One region of the Endozoicomonas sp. genome, then DNA from elsewhere that is predicted to be linked to it. Evidence: predicted binding sites of a transcription regulator. Region 1 holds the regulator's gene; each other region holds the start of a gene.
What was found. The regulator sigma-54, encoded in region 1, starts transcription at its own class of promoters, with help from an activator protein. The targets are predictions, from matches to a motif close to TGGCACNNNNNTTGCTNT.

Region 1 (4,732 bases):
GCCATACCGACAATAAACGCCCCAATCATCGGTACCGATGTTCTTTTCACCACTTCAAACGGTGAGATTTTAGCAATACCGGCACAGGCAATGACTACCGCTGCGATGGGAGACATGGAACGTCCCATGGAAGCCGCAAAGTTCATCGGCAGAAGCATGGCCACGGCAGGAACGCCGAAGCTCTTGGCTACGTCTGGAGCCAGAGTCGCAAATGACAGGAATGCCGCATTTCCAGACCCCATCATAATGGCAGCAATGGCAATCAGCGTGGCCATAAACAGCGTCATGGCGGAAGCCCCGATACCCAGTCCCTGGGCAGAACCCAACAGGGAGTCGATGGCACCGATATGCTTCAGACCCGTGGCAAAAATTTCAGCACCGATAATCAGACCAACCACCGGACCAAATACCGCCCCCATACCATTCAGGAAGTGATCAAAGCCCTCAAGAGACTCTTTCATTTTCCGTGAACGGATCACTTCACAGAGCATGCCGGCAAATACGCTGATCAACATGGCCATGACGAGATTCATTTTGATGGACGACACCATCATTTTAGAAAAGATCAACAGCAGGAAGAAAGGAATCATGGGCAGCAGTGCATAGAATGCAGGGGCTGGTTCTTTCTTCTCATCGTCAGAACGTTCGATGCCTTCACCGACATGCTCTGCAGCAATATAGCCCTCTTTCAGGTCACAGCGACGCTGCCATACGAAATGAAGGGCTGCAGCCACCAGGGCCATAGGCACAGTAATCCAGGCCTGATAGCCCAGGAAGTATTCGGTAATCTCCAGTCCGGACTGGCTGGCAGCAAAGTTGGCATTAACCTGAGTCACACCGATTTCAAACGCCGCAGGAGAAGCAATAACGGCAACCGCCGAGGCCGGGCTCAAACCGATATTTCTCAGCACTGGATACAGTGTCACCATCAGCAGCAGACCAAGTCCAGTTGCAGAGGTTACAAACATCTGAAGTACTACACTCAGCAGATAGCACAGCGCAAGAACCATATAGGGAGAACGGAAACGGCTGATCGGCTTAACGGCCAGTCGAACCAGGGCTTCTGAAGCACCGATGTGTGACATGTAGCTGGCAAAACCACCACAGGCCATAATGGTCAGACCCAGGCTGGCCATACGGTAGCTGAACACCGAGTTCATCAGTTCAAACAGGTCAAAAGGCATAAAGCCAGTGGCCTTGGCCGCAGGCAGGATATCTTTTACCCCCATCAACGCTGCGGCACTCAGCAAGACAATGCCGGCAATGGCCAGCGAGGCCGACGCGCTGTAGTTCTTCACGATGGCGTATATAACCAGTGCAACCACTGGTATGACGATGAGTATATCCACACGAAACCCTGAAAATGCTTAAATTTCGTGCAGATTATTTCTTGTACTAATGTTTGTAATTGACCAGTGTCAAACAATGATCTAGTACTTTTTTTAAACAATTCCGACAGTCGTTATGACCGAACTCTCAAAGCGGAAAGCACTGATAGCCAACAAAAAAACACAGGTAAACTCATTATTTTCAAACTCTGCACATTTTTTGCTAAAGCTATGGTTTCAGAAACGACTATGGGTTTATAATCAGCCGCACATGGAGAGTAGTCGTAACAACATCCGTGCCAACACTGAGCCGCCTGCGGTTGATCCTTCTGTAGAAACTCATAAGTTTCACCTGCAGCCTCCACGGACAACGAAGTAAAGGTATACGGTTGCCTATGAAGCCTTCCTTACAGCTCAAGATGGGCCAGCAGTTGACCATGACGCCTCAACTGCAACAGGCCATCCGACTGCTACAGCTATCGACACTGGATCTTCAGCAGGAGATTCAGGAAGCTCTGGAATCCAACCCCATGCTGGAGTCCGAAGATAGCCAGACAGAGGACACATCCACCAGCAGTGAAGGAAAGGAAGAACTCGTTGATCTGAGTGAAGCAGCCTCAGAACCTGAGCCGCAGGAGATGGCGGAATGGTCAGAAAGCATTCCAAACGAGCTGCCCGTCGACTCAGCATGGGACGACGTATACTCCAGCCTGCCCGCCAGCAGTGGCGACGATGATTATGACCCCCTGGCGAAATCATCTTCTGTAGAGTCTCTTCAGGATCATCTGGAGTGGCAACTGGATATGGTACCCATGAGTGACCGGGACCGGCTGATTGGCCTTGCCATCATTGAAGCCATTAATCCGGATGGCTATTTAACCTGCTCACTGGATGACCTGTTTGTGTCACTTCAATCCCAGCTGGAAGAGCTGGAGATCGAAGAGGTAAACGTGCTGCAACATCGGGTTCAACAATTCGATCCTGTGGGTTGTGGCAGTTCAGACCTTAAAGAATGCCTGCTGGTCCAGCTCCGTCAGCTTCCCCCATCAACACCTCATTTCAAAAATGCCGAAAAACTGATCACACTTCACCTTGAGTCGCTTGGCACCCGTGACTATGCACGAATCATGCGCAGGGCCAAACTGAAGGAAGACCAGCTGCGTGAAGCCCTCAGCCTGATTCAAAGCTTCAACCCAAAACCTGGCAGCACGATTGATCAGACAGAAGCAGAGTACGTGGTTCCGGATATATCCGTCCGTAAAATCAAGGAACGATGGACTGTCGAACTGAATTCGGATGCACTCCCCAAACTGCGCATTAATAATAATTACGCTTCCATGGTTCAAAGAGCCAATAACAGCCGCGACAATGTGTTCATGAAGAACCACCTGCAGGAAGCCCGCTGGTTTTTGAAAAACCTGCAAAGCCGCAATGAAACGCTGATGAAAGTCGCCAGTCAGATTATCGCCTATCAGCAGGAGTTTCTTGAAAAGGGTGATGAAGCCATGAAGCCCCTGGTGCTGGCGGATATCGCCGAGGCAGTCGGTATGCATGAATCCACCATTTCCCGGGTCACCACCCAGAAGTACATGCATACCCCTCGGGGCGTCTACGAACTCAAGTACTTTTTCTCCAGCCATGTCAGCACAACGGAAGGTGGTGAATGTTCGTCCACAGCGATTCGAGCCCATATCCGCAAGCTCATTGCTGAGGAAACACCACGCAAACCGCTCAGTGATAATAAAATTGCGGCCATACTGGGAGAACAGGGAATCAAGGTAGCCAGGCGAACCATTGCCAAATACCGTGAGTCCATGAATATCCCTCCATCCAATGAGCGAAAGCAGTTAGTCCCCTGAGAATCATAAAGGTCTTGTAAAAGATAAGGTGATGTACAGGACAAAAAGCAGTTTTTTTTGTCTCAGGGCATTCCAAGCTGCATTGACAGTGTTAGAATCGAAGTTAACCAGTTTGAAAAATCCCGCGGACTGGTGATTATCTGGATAATGGGATCAGGAGAGCGTTACATGCAAGTCAACATCAGTGGACATCATGTCGAGGTAACAGAAGCTCTGCACGACTATGTGATCAAGAAACTGGAACGTCTTGCTTCGCATTTTGACCATATCACCAATGTACAGGTGACCCTGAGTGTAGAAAAGCTGGCGCAGAAAGCAGAAGCCATTCTGCATACCCGCGGAGCCGAGATTAATGCGACCGCCGAGCACGAAGACATGTACGCAGCCATTGACCTGCTCTCGGACAAATTGGATCGGCAGCTGGTTAAACAGAAAGAGAAAGCCTTAAACAGGCAACAGGGCGCCAGTGGCCATGCCCTTTGATTTTTCAGGTTGCCATTCTTATTTAGCATGATGATTCATCGCATCCTAACCCCCGAGCGCACCCTTGACGGTGTGCACGGGGCCAGCAAAAAGAAAATTCTGGAATATATCGCTGACCGCATCAGCAGTGAAGTCCCCGAAATCAATGCCAAAGAACTGTTTGAAGCCCTGGTTTCACGGGAGCGTCTTGGCACCACGGGACTGGGATCAGGTGTGGCTATCCCGCACTGCCGCTGTAAAGCCTGTCCGGAGCCGGTTGGCCTATTTATACGACTTGCGGAACCCGTTGACTTTGACTCAGTGGATCGTAAGCCAGTTGATCTGGTTTTCGCATTGATCGTACCAGAGGGGGAAAATCAGGAACATCTGGAGATTTTGAAAGCACTGGCAGAAAAGTTTCATTCCGAAGCTCTTCTTCACACCATTCGTCAAGCAGCTGATGCACAGACATTATACAAAAATTTGTGCTCCTGACCCCTGTTCTTCTTAACTATGAATACATCCCCCTAGAAGCCAGCATTTTCAGTCAGGATTAATCGAGCTACAGACTCCATAAAAAAGCCGCTTACTGGAAGCGGCTTTTTTTTATGATGCTCTCCTATTAACTTCTGTAGGACTTTCGCATTGACAGGCAGCTGTAAAAATTGCTAGATCAGCAAAAAATAGCGGATGTCGTCGTGCGTAGAAAGATAACAAGACCTACAACAGCTGGGTGTGATTTGCCGAAATATACAGGGTTTCTATTGTGTGAGCCGAAATCAGCAACCTGTACTCGCCTTAGTGAGATCGGAGATATGTCACACCACAGCGTTAACCGTTTTCTACAACGTGAAGACTTTGCTCCCAATGACCTTTTCATGGAAGTAGCCGCAAGGCTGATTCTTGATGGGGGCACGCTATCGGTTGATGATACGGTGCTGGATAAGCCGTACAGTAACTACACGGCATTCATCGGCTATCATTACTCGGGCAAGCATCATAAAGCCGTCAAGGGCATTAATCTCATAACGCTCTATTACACCGATATCAAAGGCTATAGCCTTCCTGTCAATTTCCGCATCT
Region 2 (4,732 bases), 730 kb from region 1:
TGGCTTTGCCATCAGGGTGGTGTGCGATGGCGTAAAGTGTGCCGACACCAATAGCGCCGGATTCACCCGCGATAATCCGTTCATCGCCAGGCAATGGGCTGGCCTGGATGCGCATGCCCAGGGCTGCGGTACGGTCTTCTACAGACATGAAGTGACGGCTGCAGTTTCTCAGGACTTCCCAGCCCAGTGGGTTTGGCTCACCGCAGGCCAGGCCGACCATGATGGTATCCAGATCCCCGGTAACATTGACGGCAGAACCTTCGCCACTGCAGCCAGACTTATAAATACAGTCCGCTTGATGAGGTTCGGCGGTAATGCCGGTAAAGCGGTCAGCCCCAAAACGGTTGGCCAAATAGCCGAGAACACCACCGGCCATGGCGCCTACACCGGCCTGCAAAATCGTATGAGTAGGTCGATCAATGCCCATAGTCTGCATTTGCTCAACAGCTTCATCAGCCATGGTCATGTAACCCTGCATGATCCAGGTCGGGATTTCGGTATAACCTTCCCAAGCCGTGTCCTGAACCATCAGCCAGCCATTCTCGTCGGCATTCTTGCAGGCAAGGCGTACGGCATCGTCGTAATTCAGGTCGGTAACAATGCACTCGGCACCTAAACGACGGATGTTTTCTACACGCTCTTTGGCAGCACCCTTGGGCATGTAAACAACGGCATTCTGGCCAAGTTGCATGGCAGCCCAGGCCACACCTCGGCCGTGGTTTCCATCCGTCGCAGTGGCAAAGGTAATGGGCTCTTGTCCTTTCAGGCTGTCAAAGCTGAATTCTTCAAGTGGAATACCCAGTTTATTACTGACGCACTTGCCAATGGCGTAAGAGCCACCGAGCACTTTGAATGCGTTCAGGCCGAAACGATAGGATTCGTCTTTGACCAGAATTTTTTTCAGGCCAAGCTGGTGAGCCAGCTGGTCAAGAGAGCGAAGTGGTGTTGGTTCATAACCAGGAATTCGCTGGTGGAATTCACGGGCTATTCTGGCCACTTCGGTACTGAAGAGTGGTGAAGATTCACCGTTAAAGAAGCGGTTAGGCTCCTGTTTTATGGATAAACTGAATTCTGACATCAGATGCCCCCTAAGCCGCTATATGCCAAAAAGCTTTTTCACCACAAAGTCACGAAGCCACAAAGATTGTTTCTTTTCCTTAGTGTCTCTGTGACTTTGTGGTTATTCATATAACCCTTAATCAGGCGTCAACGCGACGGGCGCCTTTCTTCATCAGGTTTTCCAGCACTACGTCTGGGTTGGCAAAGCGGCGGTTGAGGATCATGGAAGCGATGATGTAAGGCTTCCAGCCAGCTTCTTTGTAGGTGTCGATCAGGTACTTGTTGAATACACCTTCAGTTACCTCTCCTTCCTTGCAGGAAACGCCGGTGATGTCTGCAGGCAGGCAGTGCATGTAAAGCGCTTCACCGTTGCGGGTATGCTTCATCATTTCTTCGGTGCAGTGCCAGTCTTTGTGCAGAGCGTTCTGAGCCAGGCATTCCTGTTCCAGAGTCTTAAGACCAGCGTGGTCGCCAGCTTTCAGCAGGTCAGTACGACGACCCATGACGTGGTAAGGTGCCCAGGACTTAGGATAAACAATATCAGCATCCTTGAAGGCTTCAGCCATGGTGCTTACCTGAGTGAAGCTGCCGCCACTTTCTGCTGCCTGGCGACCCGCAGTTTCAACGACTTCAGGAATCAGGTCATAGCCTTCTGGGTGAGCCAGAGTGACATCCATACCGAAGCGGGTCATCAGGCCGATGATGCCCTGTGGTACGGAGAGAGGCTTGCCGTAGCTTGGAGAGTAAGCCCAGGTCATGGCAATCTTCTTGCCTTTCAGATTTTCCAGACTGCCAAAATGCTCGATCAGCCATGCCAGGTCAGCCATGCTCTGGGTTGGGTGGTCGATATCACACTGCAGGTTTACCATGCCAGGACGTTGAGCCAGAACACCGTTTTCCTTGCCGAAGTCCAGAGCTGAGCCCACTTCACGCATGTACTGGTTACCATAGCCCAGGTACATGTCATCACGGATACCGATTACGTCAGCGCAGAAAGAGATCATGTTGGCGGTTTCACGAACGGTTTCGCCGTGAGCAATCTGGGACTTACCTTCATCCAGATCCTGGATCGCCAGACCCAGCATGTTACAGGCGGAGGTGAAGGAGAAACGGGTACGGGTAGAGTTATCACGGAACAGGGAAACACCGAGGCCGCTGTCGAAAACTTTGGTAGAGATGTTTTCGTTGCGCAGCAGGCGCAGGCCTTCTGCTACTTTCAATACCTGCTTCAATTCATCGGTAGACTGTTCCCAGGTCAGGAGAAAGTCTTTGCTATGCAGTTTGGTGTTCAGTGCCTTGATATCTTGAAGTAACTGGTCGAAATTGCTCACGGTATTTCCTTTTTTCTGAATATCAGACCCTTTGAGCGAAGACAGTGCTATCGGATCTGGGGTTGTTGTTTGACTGAGTCTGGCGCAGTTGAAGAGGCGACCCTGGTAAATCAGTCAGATGGCTAACTGGTATCTTTTAATAGCCAACTTACGTGCCAACTTTTGTGAGGATGCTGTGAGAAAAGGAAAAACAGGGATGGAGTTCGATGTGTTCTGTTCGTTATTATCCTGCAGCCATTGATAACTGAGGGTTTTGGACGACTGGTTAAAAAGTAAGTTAATAGAGGTGAGGCTGGCAGAAAATAAAAAAATGACTTGAAGCAAATTTTTATCAGCCCCAAAGATGCGACAGGTTCGTTTTGATCTATCAGTTTGATAATTTTAAAGTGCGTTGATAATCAAAGTGACAGTAGTTTGGTTAAATGAGGCAGGGCTTATGTCAACAAAACCTAAGGTACCTGCCAGATGTGCCAACAAGGGAGGTCGAAAAATTACTTTTCTGGTAGACGATGCTTGATCATCTGACCAAGAGTGAGAATGTCTTTTCGAACCTCTTTTACCTGACTCTCCACACCTTCAAGGCGTTGGTTAATGCCACCAAGCCATTCATTGGTACTGCTGAGTCGCTCATTGTTTTCATCCAGCCGTTCATTGGCTTCGTCAAGTCGTTCATTGTTTTCACCGAGACGTTCATTCGTCTCGTTTAACCGTTCATAGGTTTCATCAACACGCTCATGGGTACCATCGACCAGTTTATTGGTTTCATCCAGCCGACCATTAATGGTGTCCAGATGCTCGCTGATATCATCCAGAATCTTGTGGGTGTTATCCATTAACTCACTGGTACGCTCAAAACCGGACAATGTGGCCTGAGCCAGCTCCGAGACATCTTCCTTAACGCCGGTAACTTCAGCCTGAATCCCAGACATGTTGACTTTGACGCCAATGATTTCATGCTGGTTTTTAAGCGCGATGTGTTTGATATCCGCCATCGCTTTCACCAGGCCATGAATCGTGTTGTAGAGGGACTGGTGTTGTTTCTCCAGCATCTCAACTCTTGTTTCTAGCGACATACAGCTACCTGTCTTTTGTTGTGTTACAAAGCCTTGTGTTTAAACATTTTGTATTTAGACAGCCATAAAGCACTCGTATTAAAAATTTTTGTAAAAAAGCGAGTGCTATTTTTCAACCTGGTATTCAGGTGATGGCAGTTTTATAGATACAGCTGTGCACTGACTGCATGATCAGCATAGCAGAGCTTCAGAATGTCATCGGTTTTATTGATGAGAGAAATAAAAAGGGGGCTTTATAGTGGAATGGGGGTTTGGATTAAATTGAGTATGTCTACATGTTCTGCATGCACTGATTGAACCACGGAGATCACGAAGAGCACAAAGAAAGCGTTTGCATTTCCACTGTGAACGTTGTGACCTCCATGGTTCAAAAAGTAATCTCAAGGTATTGAAAGTTTCAGTATCGCTTCCAGAACCCCACCGGCAATAGCACGGGCTTTATCAGAAATTGTTGTATGATCAACACTGGCTCCTCGTGGGTCAATATCACCAATTTTGAATCCTGGAGGGACTTCAGATCCTGTGCTGATCATACCCCGAACCTTACCTCCAATCCGGGTAATCACCGGCTGGTTTCCAATCTCTGTACTGATGTTTGCAACGATCTGTCCTTCTTCAACCAGCTCACCAATGGCTACTTCTGGGATAACTTGACCGGCACAGGGGGCCCGTAATACTCGCTCTTCTGCGTAGCCCATGATAGTGCCAGGCTTTCCGGTATTGGGTTCAGCTTCTCCCTGGTAAATGACTCTGGCCAGGTTATGACCCCGGCAGGTCTCAATGACGGCATCAACATCCTGTCCCGCATTGAATCCAGGGCCAAGCGCAATGGTCACCGGTGCCATTTTCCGATGCGTCCCCAGGTTTTGCTTGGCCAGAATGCCATCAACCAGTACCGCCGGTTTAAACTGACGGAGTGTCTGGCCATCCGGATCGACCATGATCGGGATACGACCGTTATTGATAATTCTCAGTGCATCAGCAACGGACCGGGCTTTTTGTGCAGTGATGCCCTCAACGGTTATCTGACCACTTTCGTTCAATAGAGCACCAGCGAAAGAAACATTGGTACGAATCACCGTTGGTTTTGGCAGATCCAGCATGACCACTTTATAGCCACTGTTATGCAGTTTGACGGCAGTACCGGATGCCAGGTCACCAGCACCCCGGATGATCACAAGATTATCATGACCATTGGTTACAGAAGAGAGTATTGCTGGCTTCCCGCCACTTTTTCTCAATGTCTTGCCACGGGAAAGTGCCAGAATT
Region 3 (4,732 bases), 450 kb from region 1:
AATGGTGAACAACCTTCTGCAATAGCCCAGACCTCATCAACATGAGCATTAAAGGCGATGGTATAAATAGTTGTGTGCCTTTGCCGACCTATAATCAACTGTACTAAAGCCCGAAATACTTCCGAGTCTTTACCATGAAAGTCTCTCGACTACTGTTATTAGCCGCCTCTCACTGCCTTTGCCTTCTGATAGGCTTTGCCGCCGGTATTTACCTGCTGCCTGTTCTGACGGCTCCCGATGCCCCATCAGTTTCTGTTATCGAAGACAGCCGCAAGAGCCAGCGATTCCACGGTGAGTTTATCCGGGATAGGAAAGACAGTGATCAGCTCCATTGGGGTGAGGGCGAGTTCAGCATTAACAAGGATTCCATCAGTTTCACTGGCAAGCTGGCTCCCGGCCCCGACTATAAGCTGTACCTGTCACCGGTTTTTATTGAAACGGAAGCCGCTTTTAACCAGCACAAGTCAGAGATGATGAGGGTTGGCGATATCAAAACCTTTGATAACTTTCTTATCCCACTGCCAGCAACCATTGATCCGGCCAAATACAATACGGTCATCATCTGGTGCGAAGCTTTTGGTCAGTTTATTACTTCCGGGACTTATCAGCCGTAAATTCACGATAAGTCTGATTGGCTGGTAACCGGAGGGTACAAAAAAGCTCCGGCCCAACCATCTGGTCAGACCGGAGCTCGATTTTCTAAGCTTATTGCCTTTGTCAGTTTATGGGTAAACCGACAACCTCCCTGGCTAATAAATCATTAAGCAACTCATGCTTAAGACTTGCTGGTGAACTCTGGGTAAGCTTCCATACCACATTCAGTAAGATCAGCACCTTCGTACTCTTCTTCTTCAGAGATACGCAGCCCCATGATCACCTTGATCACACCCCAGACAACCAGGGAAGCACCAAACACCCAGGCAAAGATACTGCCGATACCCAGCAACTGAGCACCCAGGGTAGCGTCGCTGTTGGTCAGAGGTACAGCCAGCAGACCCCAGATACCTACAACACCGTGAACCGAGATGGCACCTACTGGATCATCGATACGCAGTTTGTCCAGCGCCAGGATAGAGAAGACAACCAGGGCTCCACCGACAGCACCGATCAGCGTTGCACCCAAGGCAGTTGGCGTCAGAGGTTCTGCAGTAATAGCTACCAGACCAGCCAGCGCACCGTTCAGGGCCATTGTCAGGTCAGCCTTGCCGAACAGCAGTCTGGCAACGATCAGGGCGGCAATAACACCACCGGCTGCGCCAGCATTGGTGTTTACAAAAATCTGTGCAACCGCGTTGGCATTTTCAACATCAGCAATCTTCAGCTGAGAGCCACCGTTGAAGCCGAACCAGCCCAGCCAGAGGATAAAGGTACCCAGAGTGGCCAGAGGCAGGTTAGCACCAGGCATGGCGTTAACGGCACCGTTAGAACCGTACTTGCCTTTACGGGCACCCAGCAGCAGCACACCAGCCAGGGCAGCAGAAGCACCCGCCATGTGAACCACACCGGAACCGGCAAAGTCCTGGAAGCCAGCTTCGTTCAGGAAACCACCGCCCCACTTCCAGAAGCCCTGTACTGGATAGATAAAGCCAGTCATGAAGACCGCAAACAGCAGGAAGGCCCACAGCTTCATACGTTCAGCAACCGCACCGGAAACGATGGACATGGCCGTCGCTACGAAGACCACCTGGAAGAAGAAGTCAGAACGCAGAGAGTAATAAGGAGCGTCATCACCACCGGCAACCACCGACTCGACGCTGTTTTCAGTGCCCAGCAACGTGCCGAACAGAGGCATGATGCCGCCTTCATTTGCGCCTGGATACATGATCTGGTAACCACAGAGCAGGTACATGGTGCAGGCAATGGCAAACAGGGCAATATTTTTGGTCAGAATTTCAACGGTGTTCTTTGAGCGCACCAGACCGGCTTCCAGCATGGCAAAGCCGGCGGCCATCCACATGACCAGTGCACCACACATCAGGAAATAAAAAGTGTCGAGTGCATACGACAGCTGAGTTATATCTTCCACGGGACCCCTCCCAGTAAAATTCACATCTTCTTATCTGTTTTATATCGCTATTACTGCTGAGCGATGTCATCAGTGGCTGCTGATGAGTAATGCCTTTGGCTGGCTATTAGATAGCGTCGACGCCTGTCTCTCCGGTACGGATTCGAATGGCCTGTTCCAGAGCCGTTACGAAAATCTTTCCGTCTCCGATTTTGCCGGTGTTGGCCGCATTGGAAACCGCTTCAATCACTTGATCCAGCAGGTCGTCGGAGATTGCCACTTCAATCTTTACCTTTGGCAGAAAGTCCACAACGTACTCTGCACCGCGATACAACTCGGTATGACCTTTCTGGCGACCAAAGCCCTTGACTTCAGTCACAGTAATACCCTGAACGCCGATATCAGAAAGCGCTTCCCGCACGTCATCAAGCTTGAATGGCTTGATAATGGCTGATACTAACTTCATGCATTATTCTCCTGGCTTTACTTAATATTCATCCGGGAGGGGTGACCTGGATGCGATACAGCTTCCAAAGTCTACGCATTTCCCTTTGTGTTACAACAGCCCGTTTTATTTCAAGCCCCAACCAAAGGAAAAATGAACCCTGCCAGTCTTGGTTTCAGGCGATCCCGCCTGGCACTGATTAAATGGTTAACCCTCTATAAGCAGCCTCTGTGCCAGTTTTTGCATATCCCCATAAATGGGCATGATTGAAGGCTTCAGGAGCTCGAACAAGTACCGAAACAGGCCTGCGCACTCATTTGACGCACTAAAACCTTATCCTTCCTCAGCAAAGCGCACCAAATTAGTGCAGCAATCAATGCGTCGGATGACTATCAAAACTTGATGCCTCTTCAGAGAGCAGCTAAATCTATTACGCAGAACTAGAGGGCGCATATTCCATATGCATCATGCTTCCCAATAAATTTGAGGCTTCAATCGAAGGTGTCAGAGGTATAACCATTGCCAGACAGCACAATCACCCAGAGCGATGTCATCACCATCGACGTCACATCCCCCTATGCCTCGCAGCAACTGCTGGAAGCCTATACAACCACCGGTATTGCATACTTCACGGGATTGCCCATTGCCACAGAGGCCTTTCAGGCCAGGGTACTGAATACAGCCCGACGCTTCTTTCTCGGATTTACCGCAGAACAAAAAGCAGCCCTGCGCTTTGGAGTCCCGGGTTATATCCGTGGTTACAGCGGGCCGGGCAGCGAACAGTACGGTGATACCGCTGATACCTATCAGGAACATTATGTCGAGTCGCTGGATATTGTCAGTGGCATGACCATCAGTGAGTGGCCAGACCTGCTTGTGGATTCTGGTTTAATGGATGAGCTGGAGCAATATCGTCGCGTTGCCGCACAGGCGGCCACCATTATTCTGACACTGACCGAGAAAGCCCTTAAACTGACACCGGGATTCCTGGCCACCAAGCACGCACTGAGTCGGGGCAACAGCACCTTTCGCCTGAATCATTACCCGTCCATGATGCAAAATCAGCGCAAAGGCTCAATTCGCTTTGGTGAACATACCGACTTTGACACCATCTCCCTGCTGCTCTTACTGGACGATGCCGGAGGCCTGCAGTTTCAAAACCCCCGAGGAGAGTGGTGTTCCCTGAAAAGAAAACCCAACACTTTATTGGTACACGTTGCAGACATGCTGGCGCGCTGGAGCAATGAGCGTCTGGTGGCAACACCCCATCGTGTCTATGCCGAAGACCAGGATGACCTGTGGCCAGAACGCTATACCATGATCTTTTTTGCCGCCCCGCCCTCCACCACCTGGGTTGATTCCAAAGATCTGTTCCCGGATGAGCCCAATAAATACCCGCCGGTCAGTGCAGGGGATTACCTGAAACAGCGTCTGGAACAGATTTACGGCAGCAGCTACCGGGAAAAAATCGGCTAGTTCTATCAGGGGTCAGGTTGAGGTATCCTTCCTCTTTCTAACCACCAGCCCAGCGATAACCATGATCGATAAAGCCGCCTTAATTAATAATATTGCCGCCAAAGCCGGTGAACTCTTTAACAGTGACAAAAGCCAGACCCGGGAAGATATCGAAAAAAATATCAAGGCCTTGGTCGGCAGTGCGCTGTCAAAGCTGGAGCTGATCACCCGTGACGAGTTTGATACCCAGGTTGCTGTTCTGAGGCACACCCGTGAGCGCCTTGAAGCGCTGGAAAAAGAAGTGGAAGCACTTACATCAGAACAAAAAGTGCTGGAAGACAACCGCAAAGAAGATCAGGAAAATTCTGATAGTTGATAACTTATGCTTCCCATTGCGTCGGCAGATCTTAGCAGGCGCATCTTACACTGCAAACCTCCCATAAGCTGCTATCTTTGATCGCTTAAAATTGTTTAATTAGTCAATAATCAAAATTATCTCAATGTTGCTAGAACAGCATCTGGGTTACCAGACTAGCTGTTAGCCGAATTGATGAGCCAGGGTTTTAATAGGGTGCTCTCTCTGAATGATTGAAACAATAGTGCTCTATTTTCACAGCTACTATGGGAACACCACTCATAATAGTTAACTGTCATGCCCGCTTCTGTTATTTCCAGCTCTACCAAAAGCATCGTTTTGCAAATTGAAGTTTCTATAGATTCAGGCAACATGCTGAATCTTGAAGATAGTTTACAGCGTGCACTCAATGAAGCCGGGCAGCTTGGAACAAAAGAGTTATTGGGGCTATTTGAATCACCCAATAAAGAAC
Region 4 (4,732 bases), 1.0 Mb from region 1:
CACTGTTCACGATGAAGTAAACTCTGAGCTTGTACAGAATTTACCATTAATGAGTGGTATCAAAAGTGCTACGGATTTACTAACAACGCACCCTGAACTGGGTGTTCTCAAAGAAGATGTTCGAAAAGTGGATGAACCTGGAAACACAAGAATAACGACGTTTAAAAATGGTTCCCAAATTGTCTTTCCATCTGAGTTGGCTCTCGCTGCAGCTGCATCATATTACAATGATAAGTATGATATTGATATAACAGTATCAGGCTTTTTCAACATTAAGCCGCTTGTTGAGAAAATGATGGCTTCATATGATGGAGATTTTCAATCAGGCGTGTTGGTTAATGTTGATCCCGGGAATGATGCGGACTCCCATTTTATTCCTTTAGTGATCAGCCGGAGAGCTGGGAAGGTTGATATTGTTGTTCTTGATAGCGCTGCTCATCAAATGCAGGGTGCCTTATACGTGTTGTCAATGGCGATAGAAAACTGTCAGGTTACATTTGTAGATCATACAAAGAAGCGCCAGGCAGACTATCATTCATGCCGCAACGATGCGATGCTGGTTGTTAAAAATGCTCTAAAGTTTGAGGATTTCATGACTCGTTTTGAAAAGGAGAGCAAGATGTCAATGGCAGGTTTCGTCAGGCATGCATCATTACCTCCCTTCATGAGTAGAACCATTCAGAATGCCAAAAAGATGAAAGATTTTAGTCCAGAAGAAATGGAAATGGATATTCGCCCTGATAAATCAAAAAAATCCCACGAAAAAAAGTCGTTAAGTGAGCATTATCAAAGGTATACCCACTCTCTACAAGCATCCATAGATCATAAGTATGAAGATAATACCGGCTCGCATCATAAAAAATACGATAAAACCTGGGATGTCAATAGGTATCTTCAGGAGAAAGGGTATAGTTTAATCTGTAAAGCATTTAGCCAGTTGGATGATGGAAATGGGGGTATTGATCAAAAAAAGAAAGAATCAATTGTGGAAAAACATATTTTCAAATAGTCGATTAATAGGCTTTAATATAAATTTTTTTATAGAGTATTAATTCTTTGATATACGAAAATTATTGGGTGCCCTCAGAAACAATAGTTCTTCCGAAATACTTAAGAGGGCGCAAGCCGAGTTGATTGACTATTTGAACTTATCCTTAAAGTGATAATAGTAAAACACTTTAAAACTTATATATTCAGAAAGTCCTGCCAGCAGACCAGCAGCGTTTTAAAATCATCCAGCCCACAGTGGCTGATGGACTCATTGTCGTAATAGTCCAGCTCTTCCATTTCATCACAGCCCATTTCGGTATCCAGAAGGGCTGCCCGCACTTCGGCGTGATCGCGCGTCAGATGCAGGCGATAGTCATTGCCATCGTCAAAATACTCCCAGCGCTGACCTTTCTCCAGACTATCCACTACCTGTAACAGGTGCTCCAGCTGCTGCCTGTTGCTGCCCAGTTCTTCTGTCAGCCAGATGCCCATGGCTTCATGGTCCATGGAGAAATGAGCTTCGGGTCGACCGGAATAGTTGCGCTGGAAATGATAGTCCATAGTTTTGTGATATCAGGGAAACCAGTAAAAATGGGTGGGCTATTTTAGGGGGCTGAGCCAGTTTGCCAATAAGTAGTTCAATCAAAAATTGCACAATATGCACCAAATAATGACGCGGGTGTGGGCTGTTGTTTTTATTTTGGTGCATGATTTTCGGCGACGGATACAGTCTGGCAGTGTTGCATATACTCTGGTTTTGGGAGTGTGGCGAGAGTATTACAAGCTCTTTAACCACAAAGATCACAGAGTTCACTAAGTTATCTTTTTATCGGCTTTGTGCTCTTCGTGTCCTTTGTGGTTCAAAAATACCCAGGATTTATCTTCCACATCAAAGGCATTGCAAGCCTTCTAACCACAAAGTTCACAAAGTTCACAAAGGTATCTTTTCAAAGACTTAGTGTTCTTCGTGCGCTTTGTGGTTCAAAAAAATACCCAGGATTTATCTTCCACATCAAAGGCATCACAAGCCTTCTAACCACAAAGGGTACAAAGTTCACAAAGGTATCTTTTAAAGACTTGGTGTTCTTCGTGCTCTTTGTGGTTCCAGTAAATCTTTACTTTTAACTTTCAGGCATAGCTTTGAGTGTTTTGGCATACCCCCTGCATGCTGGCAGACAAAGTGTGTTCAACAATGGGGAATTAGCCGAAATGAGCGGGAAACAAACCCTGGTAGTCGTCGGTAATGGCATGGTCGGTCACAGCTTTATGGAAAAGCTGGTGGCTGCTGGTGGATTAGAGCACTACCAGGTGGTTGTTTTTGGTGAAGAGTCCCGCCCTGCATACGATCGTGTTCACCTTTCCGAATTTTTCAGTGGTCGAAGTGCCGAAGACCTGTCCATGGTGCCGGAAGGTTTTTATCAGGAGAACGGTATTGATCTGATTCTCGATGAAGCGGTGATTGCCATTGACCGTGATGCCCGGGAATTAACCACCAACAAAGAGAGAAGTATTCAGTACGACAAGCTGGTGCTGGCTACCGGGTCCTATCCTTTTGTGCCACCAGTGCCAGGGCATGAGCGGGACAACTGCTTTGTGTACCGTACCATTGAGGATCTGGAAGCCATTGCCAGAGCGGCTGGCAACAGCAGGGTTGGTGCCGTTGTGGGTGGCGGGCTATTGGGGCTGGAAGCCGCCAAAGCGTTAAAAGATCTTGGCCTTGAAACCCATGTGGTTGAATTTGCACCCCGTTTGATGGCTGTTCAGGTGGATGATGGCGGTGGTGCCATGCTTCGACAGAAGATTGAAGCGCTTGGCGTGCAAATCCATACCGGCAAGAACACCCAGCTGATCACTGATGGTGAGGGCGCAGTCCATCAAATGCAGTTCGCCGATGGTGAGGTGCTGAATACCGATATTGTGCTGTTTTCTGCGGGTATTCGTCCACGGGATGAACTGGCAAAACAGGCCGAGCTGGCCATGGGGGAGCGAGGTGGCATTGTTATCAATAATGACTGTCTGACCTCTGATGAATCTATATATGCCATTGGTGAGTGTGCGCTGTGGGAAAACCGGATTTTTGGACTGGTGGTTCCCGGCTATCAAATGGCCCAGGTAGCGGTTGATCATTTAACCGGTAACGGTAATAGCCAGTTTACCGGCGCAGATATGAGTACCAAGCTAAAACTGATGGGCGTTGATGTGGCCAGTATTGGTGATGCTCATGGCAATACAAAAGGCTCACTGAGTTATCAGTTCATTGACCAGGAAAAACAGGTTTATAAAAAGCTGGTCGTATCCAAAACCAAAAAGAGAGTTCTGGGTGCCGTTCTGGTCGGGGATGCAGACGACTATGGAACGTTACTGCAAATGATGTTGAATGGCATTGTGCCTCCGGCTAACCCTGCTGAGTTGATTTTGCCTCAGAGTGATGGCTCTGCCAGTGCTGGAATGGGGGTGGCTGCACTGCCGGAAACGGCCCAGATCTGTTCCTGCTTCAATGTAAGTAAGGGGGAACTGGTCGGTGCGGTGGCTGGAGGTTGTCAGGATATTGCAGCTCTCAAAGCTGAAACCAATGCCGGAACTGGCTGCGGTGGTTGTGCCCAGCTGGTAAAGCAGGTGCTCGACCACGAGCTGACTCAACTGGGTGTTGAAGTCAAAAAAGATATTTGTGAGCACTTTCCACATTCAAGGCAGGAGCTGTATCACCTGGTCAGGGTCGGCGAGCTGAAAACGTTCTCCCAGGTGATTGAAAAGCATGGTCGCGGCATGGGTTGTGATATCTGTAAGCCTACCATTGGTTCCATACTGGCTTCCTGCTGGAACGATTACATTCTGAAGAGTGATCATGCTCCGCTTCAGGACACCAATGATTATTTCCTGGGGAATATGCAGAAGGACGGTACCTACTCCATTGTGCCACGGGTTCCCGGCGGTGAAATTACCCCGGAGAAGCTGATTGTGATTGGTGAGGTGGCTAAAGACTTTAATCTCTACACCAAAATCACTGGCGGCCAGCGGATCGATCTGTTTGGTGCCCAGGTTAATGAGTTGCCGGCTATCTGGAAGCGGTTGGTGGATGCTGGGTTTGAAACCGGGCATGCCTACGGGAAGTCCCTGAGAACGGTTAAATCCTGTGTGGGCAGTACCTGGTGCCGCTACGGTGTTCTGGACAGCACCAGCATGGCCATTGCCATTGAGCACCGTTATCGAGGAGTGCGTTCACCTCATAAAGTCAAAATGGCCGTTTCGGGATGTACCCGGGAGTGCGCCGAAGCCCAGAGTAAGGATGTTGGCGTAATTGCTACCGAGAAGGGCTGGAACCTCTATGTGGGTGGTAACGGAGGGATGAAACCCCGGCATGCTGACCTGTTTGCCACCGAGCTTGATGATGAAACGCTGGTGAAATACATCGATCGTTTCCTGATGTTTTATATTCGAACGGCTGAGCGGCTGCAGAGAACGTCGGTCTGGCTGGATAACCTTGAAGGTGGCCTGGATTATCTCAAGTCCGTCATCATGGACGACAGTCTTGGCATTAATCAGGAGCTGGAAGATGAAATGACCCATCTGGTGGGTACCTATCAGTGTGAATGGAAAACGACGCTGGAGAGTCCTGAGAAACTCAAGCGTTTCAGTCATTTTATCAACAGTGACCAGCTGGACAGCAATGTTGTCTTTGTGGATGAACGGAACCAGATACGACCCGCAACGGAACAGGAAAAGATTCAGCTGAAGGAGGTGA

Region 2: a site for sigma-54 is predicted at 2,423-2,440, ahead of ygeW (knotted carbamoyltransferase YgeW). Genes of this name have one in related genera too.
Region 3: a site for sigma-54 is predicted at 2,669-2,686, ahead of glnK (P-II family nitrogen regulator). Genes of this name have one in related genera too.
Region 4: a site for sigma-54 is predicted at 2,141-2,158, ahead of nirB (nitrite reductase large subunit NirB). Genes of this name have one in related genera too.

Annotation. Positions count from the first base shown of each region.
Region 1 covers NZ_OZ239981.1:5,918,736-5,923,467, reverse strand. The annotation lists gene dcuC (C4-dicarboxylate transporter DcuC) at 1-1,349, opposite strand, end outside; gene ACOCLE_RS26170 (RNA polymerase factor sigma-54) at 1,724-3,187, shown strand; gene hpf (ribosome hibernation-promoting factor, HPF/YfiA family) at 3,356-3,670, shown strand; gene ACOCLE_RS26160 (PTS sugar transporter subunit IIA) at 3,698-4,144, shown strand; gene ACOCLE_RS26155 (transposase) at 4,348-4,732, shown strand, end outside.
Region 2 covers NZ_OZ239981.1:5,189,839-5,194,570, forward strand. The annotation lists gene dpaL (diaminopropionate ammonia-lyase) at 1-1,078, opposite strand, end outside; gene ygeW (knotted carbamoyltransferase YgeW) at 1,200-2,390, opposite strand; gene ACOCLE_RS23130 (coiled-coil domain-containing protein) at 2,882-3,463, opposite strand; gene yqeB (selenium-dependent molybdenum cofactor biosynthesis protein YqeB) at 3,844-4,732, opposite strand, start outside.
Region 3 covers NZ_OZ239981.1:5,465,200-5,469,931, forward strand. The annotation lists gene ACOCLE_RS24245 (DM13 domain-containing protein) at 135-614, shown strand; gene ACOCLE_RS24250 (ammonium transporter) at 776-1,975, opposite strand; gene glnK (P-II family nitrogen regulator) at 2,133-2,471, opposite strand; gene ACOCLE_RS24260 (2OG-Fe(II) oxygenase family protein) at 2,970-3,926, shown strand; gene ACOCLE_RS24265 (accessory factor UbiK family protein) at 3,988-4,281, shown strand; gene ACOCLE_RS24270 (ISKra4 family transposase) at 4,558-4,732, shown strand, end outside.
Region 4 covers NZ_OZ239981.1:903,309-908,040, forward strand. The annotation lists gene ACOCLE_RS04020 (hypothetical protein) at 1-1,009, shown strand, start outside; gene ACOCLE_RS04025 (YacL family protein) at 1,186-1,551, opposite strand; gene nirB (nitrite reductase large subunit NirB) at 2,200-4,732, shown strand, end outside.